Regions from separate parts of the Streptomyces sp. NPDC050759 genome, predicted to be linked through region 1. Evidence: riboswitches for the same ligand, from Rfam matches in the RefSeq annotation. Region 1 holds a riboswitch; each other region holds the start of a gene.
The links. Region 1 has a riboswitch for cyclic di-AMP ahead of ACIBJB_RS34105 (transglycosylase SLT domain-containing protein). Riboswitches for the same ligand answer to the same signal wherever they lie in the genome.
Positions count from the first base shown of each region.

Region 2: another riboswitch for cyclic di-AMP. It lies ahead of ACIBJB_RS15220 (peptidoglycan DD-metalloendopeptidase family protein); the one in region 1 lies ahead of ACIBJB_RS34105 (transglycosylase SLT domain-containing protein).
Region 3: another riboswitch for cyclic di-AMP. It lies ahead of ACIBJB_RS19980 (C40 family peptidase); the one in region 1 lies ahead of ACIBJB_RS34105 (transglycosylase SLT domain-containing protein).

Region 1 is NZ_JBITGI010000014.1:128,780-133,353, forward strand. It holds gene ACIBJB_RS34095 (LacI family DNA-binding transcriptional regulator) at 1-552, shown strand, start outside; gene ACIBJB_RS34100 (HAD family hydrolase) at 644-1,456, shown strand; gene ACIBJB_RS34105 (transglycosylase SLT domain-containing protein) at 1,453-1,935, opposite strand; cyclic di-AMP (ydaO/yuaA leader) riboswitch at 1,939-2,114, opposite strand; gene ACIBJB_RS34110 (hypothetical protein) at 2,384-2,662, opposite strand; partial or broken gene ACIBJB_RS34115 (CocE/NonD family hydrolase) at 2,631-2,978, opposite strand; gene ACIBJB_RS34120 (polyprenyl synthetase family protein) at 3,312-4,322, shown strand; gene ACIBJB_RS34125 (outer membrane lipoprotein carrier protein LolA) at 4,563-4,574, shown strand, end outside.
Region 2 is NZ_JBITGI010000004.1:370,373-374,946, reverse strand. It holds gene ACIBJB_RS15240 (helix-turn-helix domain-containing protein) at 1-102, shown strand, start outside; gene ACIBJB_RS15235 (DUF6126 family protein) at 99-221, shown strand; gene ACIBJB_RS15230 (tyrosine-protein phosphatase) at 234-1,031, opposite strand; gene ACIBJB_RS15225 (alpha-galactosidase) at 1,238-3,313, shown strand; cyclic di-AMP (ydaO/yuaA leader) riboswitch at 3,611-3,780, shown strand; gene ACIBJB_RS15220 (peptidoglycan DD-metalloendopeptidase family protein) at 3,785-4,574, shown strand, end outside.
Region 3 is NZ_JBITGI010000006.1:121,513-126,086, forward strand. It holds gene ACIBJB_RS19960 (ATP-binding protein) at 1-323, shown strand, start outside; gene ACIBJB_RS19965 (LysR family transcriptional regulator) at 330-1,244, opposite strand; gene ACIBJB_RS19970 (LysE family translocator) at 1,331-1,951, shown strand; gene ACIBJB_RS19975 (DUF6328 family protein) at 1,887-2,489, opposite strand; gene ACIBJB_RS19980 (C40 family peptidase) at 2,584-3,057, opposite strand; cyclic di-AMP (ydaO/yuaA leader) riboswitch at 3,061-3,272, opposite strand; gene ACIBJB_RS19985 (hypothetical protein) at 3,610-3,915, opposite strand; gene ACIBJB_RS19990 (ATP-dependent Clp protease proteolytic subunit) at 3,923-4,558, opposite strand.

The DNA of each region.
Region 1 (4,574 bases):
AAGCCGATAGGGCTCGGTTCCAAGGTGAGTTACGTGGCGGCCGCCGACCGCGAGGGCGCGCAGGAGATGGTCCGCCATCTGCTCACCGGGGGCCGGCGCCGCGTCGGGATGGTCACCGGGCCGCTGGACATGCCGGGCGGCCCCGACCGGCTGGCCGGCTACCGGGACGTGCTGGCCGAGGCGGGCCTGCCCTACGACCCGGCGCTCGTCGTCGAGGGCGACTTCCGGCGCAGCGGCGGCGAACGGGCGGCCCGTCGCCTGCTGGCCCAGGCTCCCGACATGGACGCCGTCTTCGTCGCCTCCGACCTCATGGCCCTGGGTGTCGTCAACGTCCTTCAGCAGGCCGGGCGTTCGGTCCCCGGCGACATCACCGTCGGCGGCTTCGACGACTCACCCGCGGCCACCGCCATCGCCCCCGCCCTCACCACCATGCGCCAGCCCTTCGACCGCATCAGCGCCGAGATGGTCCGCATGCTCCTCGCCCAGATCGCCGGCGAGGACACGGCCGGGGTGATCCTCCCGACGGAACTCGTCGTCCGGGACTCGGCGTGAGCGGAAGCGGAACTCACGTCAACGGATGTGAAAGCAGCAGCCGTCCGGTTCGCGTCGAGTCGCAGGGGCCAACCATCCGTATTCTCTGATCATGGCCGCCTCCCCCGCATATGCACTGATCGCCACCGACCTGGACGGCACGCTGCTGCGCGCCGACGACACCTTCTCCGACCGGTCGTTGGCCGCGCTCGCGCGGGTGGCCGCGGGCGGGGCCCGGCATCTCGTCGTGACGGGACGGCCGGCGCCCAGAGTGCGGCCGCTGCTCGACGACCTGGGCAGCACGGGGCTCGCGGTGTGCGGGCAGGGCGCGCAGGTGTACGACGCCGGTGCGGACCGTCTGCTGTGGTCGGTGACCCTGGACCAGGAGCTGGCCGAGACCGCGCTCGGGAAGATCGAGGCCGAGGTCGGGCAGGTGTACGCGGCCGTGGACCAGGACGGTGTCGACGGGCTCACTCTCATCGAGCCGGGCTATCTGATGCCCCACCCGACCCTGCCGGCCGTGCGGGTCGACCGGCGCGACGACCTGTGGTGCGAGCCGATCAGCAAGGTGCTGCTGCGCCATCCCTATCTGTCCGACGACGAGTTGGCGGTGACGGCGCGCTCGGTGGTGGGCTCGCTGGCCACGGTCACCATGTCGGGGCCCGGGACCGTCGAACTCCAGCCATGCGGCATCACCAAGGCGACGGGCCTCGCGCTGGCCGCCGAACACCTGGGCCTGAGGCCGGAGATGACGATCGCCTTCGGGGACATGCCCAACGACATCCCCATGTTCGACTGGGCGGCCCACGGCGTCGCGATGGCCAACGCCCACCCCGAACTCAGGGCCGTGGCCGACGAGGTGACCCTGTCGAACGAGGACGACGGCATCGCCGTCGTCCTCGAAAGACTGTTTCCCGGGGCCTAGTAGGCGCCGAAGACGTTGTCGATGGACCCGTACCGCTGGGCCGCGTAGTTGCAGGCCGCGGTGATGTTCGCGACCGGGTCGTACGGGTCCCACGAGGTGTTGGCCACGTGGTAGGCGTTGAAGGTCGGGTCGATCACCTGCAGCAGGCCCTTGGAGGGCGTGCCGGCGGCCGCGTTGGAGTCCCAGAGGTTGATGGCGTACGGGTTGCCGGAGGACTCGCGGATGACGTTGCGGTAGATGCCGTCGTAGGAGCCGGGAATGCCGTGCTCCGCCATGACGGCGAGGGAGGCGCGGATCCAGCCGTCCAGGGTGTTGGAGTAGCCGAGCGTGGTCGCGGTCTGCAGGGGTGGGGTGGCCGCGGACGCGCTGGTCGCGCCGATGAGGGGGAGCGCGAGTACGGCGGCTCCGGTGCCGGCGACGGCGAGCTTGCGGACGAGACGGCTGGTACGGGGACGTCGGTGCTGAGCGGCAGCAGACATGGCGAAGTTCCTCTCCGGCGCCTGCGAGGTGAGCTGTCGGGTTCGGGCTGGAGTTGCCCGGCCACGCCTACGAAAGGCATGACTTCACCCCGAGCCGTACCGGTATGTCCGAAGACGCCCGGTCCGGCGGCTTACCTGGGTCCCCCGCTCCTGCCCTGGTTTCTCGGTGGGTGTACGGGCGGTGGCAGGATTCGGCGTCCGCCCGACAGGCCGGGAACGTATGCGAGAGCACATGTCCGGAACAAGTGGCGAATTCACATGCGAGGCCTATTGACCTTGAGAGGAGGCATTTGGGGCACTTGATCCTTTGCGGTCGCCAACCCTCAACTGGCATGTCGGCAAAGGCGGATCGAAAGATTCCGGATCGGCGTCCGTCCACCTGTCCGCGTGGGCCAAGTCACAGCCGAGCGCAAGAGGTGTAAAACGGTCAAGAATGCCCAACTCGTAGTCAACCGGCTGTCCGTGGGATCCGCTGCTCCCCTGTCCGGTGGAGGGCCGCCTCACCGCCGTCGGTGCGGACGACCTCGCTCGAGGTGCGGAAGTCCGTCCCGTCGCAGGTGTACCCGGGGGGCCTGACGCCGAGCGGCTCGCACGGCTCGGGCTCCTCGAACGCGACGTCCGAGGAGGCTTCACGCGCGCGTACCGGCAGTTCGAGGAAGCTGCCCGCCGGCTCCGGCGGCCGGGCGGGAACGCGTGCCCGTGTGCTGCGGGGAGCGAGAGCGGACAAGGACAGCAGGGCCCTGGAGGCCGTACGGCACCGTCGTCACGTTCGGGGAAGGCCATGTCGGCCCGTGCGGCCATGCACCGATGAGCCCGTATGCGCCCGACGGGCAGGTGCTCGACGAGACTGAGGACCGGGTCGTGCCGGCCGTCCACCGCGAGGACGGCCGCGTCGATCGCGCCGTAGTCCTCGCAGACGCTGCCGTCGCGCCAGTAGGTGTCACCCGTCTGGAGGTCGAGCCAGGTGTGGATGAACGGGTCGACCTGTTCGAGTCGCCCAGCCGCAGGTCCCGCCACACGTCGCCGACAACCAGCCCTTGCGGTCACCGAGCCTGCCGGGGATCAGCGGGCCCGCGAAGGAGCCGACCGACCGGTCGGGATGGATGTGGCGTAGTGGCCGCAGGCGATCAGGACGCCGACATGCCCGGACCGCCGTGCGCGAGCGTGTTGCGACTGCTTCCCTACAAGTCGATAGATATCCCTTCTTTTCAGGTGATCAAAAACATACTGGTCGTGATCCGATACCGCCTGGCATGGACGGGGCGGGCGCTATCGGTGATCCAAAGGTGACCGGATACGCTGACTTGAGTGAGGGCAGCGACCTATCGACATTCCGTATAACCGCCAGTGGGACACCAGCAGACAGGAGACCCCTCGTGACCGTCGTCGGGCCGTTCGGGCTGAGCGTGCGGGACCAGGCTCTGGAAGCCGATGTCCAGGCCGCAATGGCGGCTGTCGAGGAGGGATTGCTCGAAGCCACCAAGAGTGAGGTTCCCTTCATCACCGAGGCCGCCCAGCATCTGGTGCGCGCGGGTGGAAAGCGGTTCCGTCCGCTCCTCGTGATGCTCGCTGCCCAGTTCGGGGATCCCTATGCGCCGGGCGTGGTGCCGTCGGCCGTGGTGGTGGAGCTGACCCACCTCGCGACGCTGTACCACGACGACGTGATGGACGAGGCCGAGGTCCGACGGGGCGTCGACAGCGCCAACACCCGCTGGGGCAACTCGGTGGCCGTGCTGACCGGCGACTTCCTGTTCGCCCGCGCCTCGCACATTCTGGCCGACCTCGGGCCCGAGGCGGTCCGGGTGCAGTCGGAGGCGTTCGAGCGCCTGGTCACCGGCCAGATCCTGGAGACGGCCGGGCCGCAGGACGGCAGGGACCCGGTCGAGCACTACCTGGACGTGCTCGGCGGCAAGACGGGCTCACTGGTCGCGGTCTCGTGCCGCTTCGGGGCGATGATGTCCGGCGCCGACGAGACGGTCGTGGACGTCCTGACCCAGTACGGCGAGCGTCTCGGCGTCGCCTTCCAGCTCGCCGACGACGTCCTGGACATCGCCTCCGACTCCCACGAGTCCGGCAAGACGCCGGGCACGGACCTGCGCGAGGGCATCCCCACGATGCCGGTGCTGCGGTTGCGCGAGCGGGCCGCGCGTCTTGGTCTGGCCGAGGACATCGCCCTGTGCGAGCTGCTCGACTCCGACCTCACGGACGACGCCCGGCACGCGGAGGCGCTGGCCGCCCTGCGGACGCACCCCGCGCTGGAGCAGGCCCGCAAGGACACCGTGCGCTACGCGGAGGAGGCGCGCGCGGCGCTGGCCCCGCTGCGGGAGTGCGACGCGAAGGCGGCCCTGATGGAGCTGTGCGACGCGGTGGTGCATCGCGCGGGCTAACACCTGCGGACCGTTTGGCAGAGCGGGCGCCCCCTACGGGTAGTAGGGGGCGCCCGCATGTCGTGTCATACCCCAGGTGTACACGGAGTTGGCTCCGAGGTCTGACGCATTCTCATGGCCGATTTGGTCAGATGGACATCACAGAAAACACCACTCCTCACCGATTCGGGTGAGAATGGCGGCTACAGGGTGGACGCAGGGGAGTTGACAGCCGCCGCCGACGACGGAGGTAAGGCACACATGGCACCGTAC
Region 2 (4,574 bases), on a different contig from region 1:
GCCCAGGACCCCGCCGGAGTCGAGCTCCTGTTCGTCCACACCCTGTTGCAGAGCCCCACGGCCACGCTGTGCCTGGGGCCCACCCCTGGAGAGACGCCATGAGTGACATGGAAGAGAAGTTCCCCCGCGCCCTGTGGGTGCGCCTCATCATCTATCTCGCGGTCGGCCACGTCTTCGCGGCCTTCCTCTTCCTGCTCTTCGAGGTGGGAGCCGGGCAGTAGCGGCCGTACGGCTCAGTCGAGCATCCGCTCCCGCAGCCGCTCGCGGATCTCGGGAGTCAGGCCGAGGCCCTCCTCCAGATACACCTCGACGCTGCCCCATGTCTCGTCGATGGTCTCGAAGGCCGCCGACAGATACTCGGCGCGTGCCTCGAACAGGGGACTGAGCAGCTCCATGACCTCGGGGGAGTAGGCGTCGGCGGAGGTGCTGGTGCGGCGCACCTTGTAGCGGCGGTGCTTGGCGTTCGACTCCAGGTAGTCGGCGAGGATCGCCTCGCGCTCCACGCCCAGGGCGAGCAGGGTCACGGCTATGGACAGACCCGCGCGGTCCTTGCCGGCCGCACAGTGCATGAGGGCTGGCACGCTGTCCTCGGCGAGGGAGCGCAGCACCTCGGAGTGCTCCGCGGTGCGCTCCTTGATCATTGTGCGGTAGGAGTTGGTCATCCGCTGCGCGGCCTTGCCGTCGCCGAGGAGCTCGCGCAACTGCTCTATGTCCCCGTCGCGGACCATCTTCCAGAACCAGGTGCCCTCCGCCGGGTCGCTCAGCGGCAGGTTCACATTGGCGACGCCCGGCAGCTCGACGTCCGGGCCCTCCAGCTTCTGGTCCGCCGCGTTGCGGAAGTCGAAGATCGTGTGCAGGCCCAGGGAGGCCAGGAACGTCGCGTCGTCCTCCGTCGCATGCGCGAGGTGACCGCTGCGGAACAGCACGCCGTACCGCACCCGCCGTCCGTCCGTCGTCGGCAGCCCGCCCACGTCACGGAAATTGCGGACACCTGCCAGCTCCGGTTCGGTCGACGGGATCTGCTGCGTCACGGGGGCTCCTCCCAGCCGGGCTCCACCGACGCTGCTCGTCGACGGGCACGCTCTCGACCATACGACATGGGTTCCTGGGGCAATGAGTTGTCCACAGGGCCGGCAATGACTTGTCCACAGCCGTTGCAGCCGGGGCGGGTGGCCATTGATGATGTTGCTGCCTGAGCACCCCTGTTGGCACCTGTTCGAATCTGTGAGGAAGCACGATGCTGGAGATCGCCGAGAACGGCCGTACATGGATTCTGTCCGGGCCGGCCAGCAGTTACGCCCTGCACCTCACCGCCGAGGACGAGCTGCTGCACCTGCACTGGGGCCCGCGGATCGCCCTCGCCGACGCCGAAGCCCTCGCCGTGAGCCCGCTGCCCGACTACCGGCCCTTCGAGGCCCCGCTCGACGGACGCGAGGAGTACCCCGTCGAGGGCGGCCCCCGCTTCACCCGCCCGGCCCTGTCCGTGCGCACCGACGAGCGGCGCGGCACCGAGTGGAGCTTCGAGGCGTACGACACCGCGGGCGACGAGCTGCGGCTGCGGTTCCGCGACCGCGGGCTGACCGTCACGCTGCACTACCGGATGCGCCACGACGTCCTGGAGCGCTGGGTGACCCTGGCCAACCAGGACCCGGCACCCGTCGAGCTGCTGCGCGCCGACTCCGCCACCTGGACCCTGCCCGACCGTGCGGACGGCTGGCGGCTGTCCCAGCTGCACGGCCGCTGGGCCGCCGAGTCCCTGCTCACGCAGACCCCCCTCACCTACGGCGAGAAGGTCATCGGCAGCCGCCGCGGTCACACCGGGCACCAGCACCTGCCCTGGGTCGCCCTCGACACCGACGCCACCGAGGAGCGCGGCGAGGTCTACGGTGTCGCCCTCGGCTGGTCGGGGTCCTGGCGGATCGCCGTCGCGCAACTCCCCGACGCGCGGGTTCAGATCACCGGGGGCGCCGGGTACGACGACTCGGGTCTGCTCCGGCTGGCGGCCGGGGAGTCGTTCACGACACCTGTCTTCGCCGGTCTCTGGAGCGACAGCGGGTTCGGCGGGGCGAGCCGTGCCTGGCACGCCTACCAGCGGGCGTACGTCATCCCGGGCGCGGACGAGGACCGTCCCGTGCTGTTCAACTCCTGGGAGGCCACGAACTTCGACATCTCCGAGGAACAGCAGGAAACCCTCGCCCGGCGGGCCGCGGCGATGGGCGTCGAGCTGTTCGTGGTCGACGACGGCTGGTTCGGTGCCCGCACCAGTGACCGGGCCGGGCTCGGCGACTGGGCGCCCAACCCCGACCGCTTCCCGAACGGCCTCAAGCCGCTCGGTGAGTACGTGCACGGGCTCGGCATGCAGTTCGGCATCTGGGTCGAGCCGGAGATGATCAACCCGGACAGCGAGCTGTACCGTGCCCACCCGGACTGGGTGCAGTACCAAGCGGGGCGAAAGCGGACGGAGTTCCGCAATCAGCTCGTGCTGAATCTGGCCCGCGAGGACGTCCAGGAGTACCTGTGGGGGCAGCTCGACACCCTGCTCTCCTCGGCTCCGATCGACTATGTGAAGTGGGACTTCAACCGCTGCTTCACGGATGCGGGCTGGCCCGGCGACCCCTATCCGCAGCGTCTGTGGGTCGACCATGTCCGCGGCTTCTATGCCCTTTTGGACCGCTTGCGCCAAGCTCACCCGGGCGTCGCCTTCGAGTCCTGCTCGGGTGGCGGCGGCCGGATCGACCTCGGGGTGCTCAGCCGCACCGACCAGGTGTGGACCTCGGACAACACCGACCCGCTCGACCGTCTCGCGATTCAGTACGGCTTCAGTCAGATCCACCCCGCGCGCGTGATGGCCGCCTGGGTCACCGACAGCCCCAACACCCAGCTCAACGACCGGGTGAGCTCGCTGCGGTTCCGGTTCGTGAGCGCGATGGCCGGGGTGCTCGGGGTCGGCGGGGACCTCGCGGAGTGGACCGAGGAGGAGCTCGCCGAGGCCGGGCGGTGGGTGGCTCTCTACAAGGAGATCCGGCCCTTGGCGCAGCGCGGTGACCTCTACCGGCTGCGGCCTCCACGGGGCGGGCTGAGCGCGGTGCAGTACGTCCTCGGGGACGAGACCGTCGTCCTCGCCTGGCTCCAGGCGCAGCAGTACGGCGAGCCCGTCCCGGCGCTGCGGCTGCGCGGACTCGACCCGACAGCGTCGTACGAATGCCCTGAAACGGGCGAAGTGCACCGAGGGGCCGTATTGCTGCATCACGGACTTCGTACCGGTTTGCGTGGCGACCTCGATGCGACGGTTATCCGACTGCGCCGCATCTAGGGCTTCTGTCCGAATTAATAGCTTCCTTCCAACTCCTTCCGGAATCAGGGTTCCTGTGAATTCGTGACGTGAGGAGCGTCATATCCGTGACGGTGCGTCGCGCGTCATGTTCACGTAATTCGCAGGTTTTACAAGGGGATTCGGGCTGGGTAACGGGCGTCCGATTTACGCAGGGTGACCGGTAATTTTCTCAAGCGATCAACAGGAACGCACGCACAGGGAACCTCTCACTTGTCCCTTTGCGTCTTGTTCGCTTACGTTCGCCACCGATCCGGTCGGACGCCCAATCCTGCCGCCGAACGGATTCCGCTCACTCACTCACCCGTGCACGGCAGGAGCGGGGGACCCACAGGTAGTTCCGCCTGTTCCGGTCTCCGGAACGGCTTGGGGTTAAGTCGCGTCTCGACGCGGCCGGGCATCTCCAGCCCGCACCCGACAGCTCACCTCGCAGGCGCCGGAGAGGAATTCACCATGCCCGCGAAGGGTAAGCACCGCCGTCCGAAGTCCCAGCGCTTCGCCCGCTCGATAGCCGTCGCCGGAACTGGAGGCGCCGCTCTCGCCCTCCCGCTCATGGGGGCCACCGGCGCTCACGCCGCCACCTCCCAGTCCGTTTCGGAAAAGGCCGTTCAGTCGCTTCCGGTCACGCAGAAGTCCGCCGAAAAGGCGGCCGCGAAGAAGGATGCCGCGAAGGCCTCGACGGTGCGCACCTATTCGGTGCGCGCCGGCGACTATCTCTCGAAGATCGCCGATGAGCAGAACGTCAGGGGCGGCTGGAAGAAGCTGTACGCCGACAACCGTTCGGCCATCGGGGACGACCCGTCGCTGATCCACCCAGGTCTGAAGCTCTCGATCGGCAAGAAGGCCAGGACGAGCACGACGAAGACCGAGTCCTCCGCTTCCTCGTCTTCCTCGAAGGCGAAGAAGACGGAGAAGGCGGAGTCGAAGTCGTCCTCGAACTCGACGGCCGCCACCCAGAGCTCGGCCACCATCAGCTCCAGCGGTTACACCCTGCCGGTCACCGGCGCCACGATCGGCACTGGTTACCGCGTGGCGGGCAGCATGTGGTCCAGCGGCTACCACACCGGCGTCGACTTCGTCGTCCCGACCGGCACCTCCCTCAAGGCCGTGGCCGCGGGCACGGTCGTCTCCGCGGGCTGGGGCGGCGCCTACGGCAACCAGGTCGTCATCAAGCTCAACGACGGCTACTACGCGCAGTACGCCCACCTGTCCCAGCTCTCCGTCTCGGCCGGCCAGACCGTGA
Region 3 (4,574 bases), on a different contig from region 1:
TCATCGTCTCCGAACTCACCACCAACGCCGTACAGCACACCTTCGGGCAGTCACCCACCTTCACGGTGGACATCGAGCTGGACCGTGACGAACACCTGCGCATCGGGGTGACCGACAGCCACCCCCGCTTCCCCAAGCGCCTCCCGGCCGCGGTCCAGCAGGACAACGGACGGGGCATGGTGATCATCCGCTGGCTCGCCGCCGAGTGCGGCGGCAAGCTGAGAGTCAGGCCCACCCGGGAAGGCGGCAAGACCGTCTCCATCGAGCTCCCGTGGACGGTACCGGCGCAGCCGGTCACGGCGGCGGGGCAGCAGGAGCCGTAACAGAGGTCATACCGGCCGTGCGCGGCCGAACGCCCCCCGCAGCAGCGCCCGGAAGGCGTCCGCCGCGGGTGCCGCCTCGCCGGTCCGGTGGACGACCGAGATCGTACGGCGCAACGCGTCGGCCTCCAGCAGCCGCGTGCCCACCGGAGTGGCCGCCGTCCGCGCCACCATCTCCGGCACCACCCCGACTCCGAGCCCCGCGCTGGCCAGCGCGCACACCAGGGCGTATCCCGGGGTCGCGACCAGCACGGACGGCGTGACCCCGGTCCTGGCCAGCACCGCTTCCACCTCCCGCCGGGCCGGATGATCCGGCGCCATGCTGATCAGCGGCTCACCGGCGAGTTCCGCCAGCGGCAGCCGCGTCGAGCCGCCCGCGAGGGCATGCCCGGGCGCCGTCACGAGGACCAGCTCCTCGCTCAGCAGCGGCTCCGCGCTCAGGGTGGCCGGGAGGGACGGGGGCTCGCCCGGCTCGTAGGCGTGCGTCAGCGCCAGGTCGATCTCGCCGGCCGCCACCGCGGTGATCCCGTCCGCGGGTTCGTGGAAGGCGACCGACAGCTCCACGTCGGGGTAGGCCCTGCGGAACGTGCTCAGCACGGGCGGCAACAGCTGAATGCCCGCCGTCTGGAAGGTGCCCAGCCTGAGCGTGCCACCCGACAGGCCGGTCAGCCGGGCGAGTTCGTGCCGGGCCCGGTCCAGCTCGTCCAGCACCCGCCGGGCCCGCGCCACCAGCAACTCGCCCGCACCGGTGAGCCGCGCGCCGCGGTGGTGCCGTACGAGAAGGGCGGTACCCGCCTCCCGCTCCAGCTTGGCCAGCTGCTGGGAGAGGGCGGGCGTGGTGTAGCCGAGGCGCTCGGCGGCCCGGGTGATCGAGCCCGCCTCCGCGACGGCGACCAGGGCGGCGAGCCGGACCGGGTCGTACATGGCAGGCCTGCCTAAAGGAGTGCTTAAGGGATACCCAGGTTATTCGACATACCTGCTGAAGGCTCTCTCGCGGCAGGCTGGTCCGCATGAACGGACAGATCGTCGCCTTCACCGGGGTCGCCGCCGGCATGGTCGCCATGCCGGGCGCCGACTTCACCGTCGTCGTACGCAACGCCCTGGTCTCCCGCCGGGCCGGGGTCGCCTGTGCGCTCGGTGTCGTGGGCGGGCTGCTGGTCCACACGGCGCTCGCCGTGGCCGGGGTCGCCGCGGTGCTCACGGCCGTGCCCGCACTGTTCCGGGCGCTCCAACTGCTGGGCGGGGGTTACGTGTTGTACCTGGGTGTACGGACCCTGCGGGAGCTGCGGCGGACCCGCACGGAGACCGTCGTCGAGGCCGGCGCGGCGGTACGCCCCCTGCGGCAGGGCTTCGTGACCAACGCACTCAATCCCAAGGCCCCCATCACCTTCCTCAGCCTGCTGCCGCAGTTCGTGCCCCAGGGGAGCTCGGCGCTGCCCCGGACGCTGCTGCTCGCGCTGATCGTGGTCGTTCTCGCGGTGGTGTGGTTCCCGGCGGTGGCCGTGCTCGTGGACCGGCTGGGGCGGTGGCTGCGCCGGCCGCGGGCCGCCCGGGCCGTCGCCGGGGTCACCGGAGGCGCGTTGACGGTTCTCGGGGTGATGCTCCTGGCCGAGCCGCTGCTCGCGGCCTGACCACCTCGCGCTGCGCGGACGGAGGCGCCGGGGACGGCTGTGCCGTCCTGCGTTCCTCGGTGAGGCCCGCCCGCCGGACCAGCCGGGGGAGCAGCCCCCACAGGCCCAGGCACACCAGCAGGGTCGCCGCGCCCGCGGCCACTCCGCCGGCCCGGCCCGTGGTCACGTCCACCACGAGCAGCACCGACCCGGTGAACGCGAGCACCAGGACCCCCATGCCGACCGTGGCGAGCCGGGAGGAGACCTGCACGATGCGGGGCTTGGCACCGCGCTGGAAGAGCGAGCGGTGCAGGGCGGCGGGCGCGGTGAACAGGGCCGCCGCGAGTACCGCGAGGAGCAGTGTGGTGACGTACGTGGCGCGCTGGAAGGCGTCGAGGGACGGGAAGCGCTGCGTGAAGGCCAGGGTCAGCAGGAAGGCGAAGAGGATCTGCACCCCGGTCTGGGTGACGCGCAGTTCCTGGAGCAGCTCACCGAAGTTGCGGTCGGCGCGCTCCAGCGGGGTCTCGTTGCGGGCGGTGCACGGGCGGTGGTCGGCCATGACGCCACGGGTAACCACCTGAGCCCGTGTCACGCGTGCGGGGAGACCCGAGGGGGCGGCGGGAGGTCAGGTCGCCGCCACCCCCTCGGGGGCGTCACTTGACCCGGCCGTACCAGACGCTCTTCGTCCAGATCTTCTGCAGCCTCACCACGTCCCCGGTCTTCGGGGCGTGCCAGATCTTTCCCTTCCCGGCGTAGATGCCGACGTGGTAGACGTTCGAACCCGAGTGGAAGAACACCAGGTCACCGGCCTTGCGGCTGCCTGAGCCGATGTGGCGGGTCTTGTTGTACTGCTGGGCCGCCGTACGAGGGAGCTTCTTGCCCGCCTTCTTGAACGAGTACAGCGTGAGCCCTGAGCAGTCGAAGCGGCGGGGCCCCGTGGCGCCGTACTTGTACGGCGAGCCCTTCTTGGAAGCCGCGACCTTGAGTGCCTTCGTCGCCGGCGTCGCGGCGGCGGCGTCGGCTGCGACGCCCGGGACCACGACGGAGCCGCCCACGGCGGCGATGGCGAAGGCCGAGGCCGTACCGGCCCGGACCATCAGCGACGGGACACGATTGAGCGCAGTCATGCGCAACCCTTCGTCAGCCGCCTGTGAAGGATGACCTGTCGGATTCGGGCTGGCGAAGTTGCCCGGCCGCTGACGCGGCTTCACCCCAAGGGCTGCTCGGCCCGGTCATGGCGTGACCGTTCCGGCGACCCGTCGTGCCTGGGTCCTCCACTCCTGCCGATCCACTTCTGTCGACCGGTCATCCGGGCGGCGGCAGGACTCGGCGTCCGCCCGGACCGCCCCGCCGCTGCGGCGGGGGCTTGTCGTCAGACAGGGATCTTGGCGCACGGATGTCCCAAAAACCCAACGGAACCGGGGGTTTGTGTTGTTACTCACCACTCACCCGTTCGGGTGGACACCCCTTCGAACCAAGGGGTGTCGAGGGCCTCGATGGCCCCCGGACCAGCACAGAAACTCCTCATTCCGCGCCCGCACTACGCGCGTTGCGCAACTTGAGGGGGCGTGAAAAAGGAGCCGCGCCTCCTGCAAATGGTGGTACGTCGTTTGGTCCGTTTCAAAGGCCCTCCGGACGCCCCGTCAGACCGCAGGACGCCCGGAAACACTGTCGGTGCGTCAATTGCCGGGTTCGGGCGGCACGGTGACCCGGGACGTGCGCCGCTCGCCGTCCAGCACCCGAAGCGCTCGTGCCAGCGTCGCGGCGTGCAGTTCGCGCTCGCCCCGGCCGTGCATCACCGCGAGCGCGTCGCGCAGCTCGGCCGCCCTGCTCACCAGCGCCTGCGCGGCGCGCAGTCCGCCATAGGTGTCCTCGCGCCGGGCCGGGTTGATCCGGCCCAGCAGGTCGACCACGTCGAGATAACGGTCGATCAGCTCGCCCTCGGCGCGCGTGAGCGCGGGCAACGGGGGAAGGTCCGGCACCATCTACGGCTCACCTCGCGTCCGGCGCGGTGCGCGAGGACTTGCGGCTCGGGACGATCGCGTCCACGAGGCCGTAGTCCAGGGCGCCCTGCGCGTCCAGGATCTTGTCCCGCTCGATGTCCACGCCCACCTGCTCGGGGCTGCGCCCGGTGTGCCGGACGAGCATCTCCTCCAAGCGGGCCCGCACCCGGATCAGCTCGTCGGCCTGGATGGCCAGATCGCTGGCCTGCCCCTGGACCGGCTCGCTCAGCGCGGGCTGATGGATCACCACCCGGGCGCCCGGCAGCACGGAGCGCTTGCCCGGGGTGCCGGCGGCCAGCAGCACGGCCGCGGAGGAGCCGGCCTGCCCGAGGCACGTCGTCTCCACGTCACAGCTGACGTACTGCATCGTGTCGTAGATCGCCGACATGGCGCTGAACGAGCCGCCGGGGGAGTTGATGTACAGCGAGATGTCCCGGTCCGGGTCCTGGTACTCGAGGTACATGAACTGCGCCATCAGATCGTTCGCCGAGATGTCGTCGATCTGGGTCCCGAGAAAGACGATCCGCTCCTCGAGCAGCTTCGAGTACGGATCCATCGTCTTGTGGCCGGAGCTCGTGCGCTCGTGGAACTCGGGCAGGACGTAACGGGCGGTGGGTCGGGCCATGGCGTACCCCTCCTCG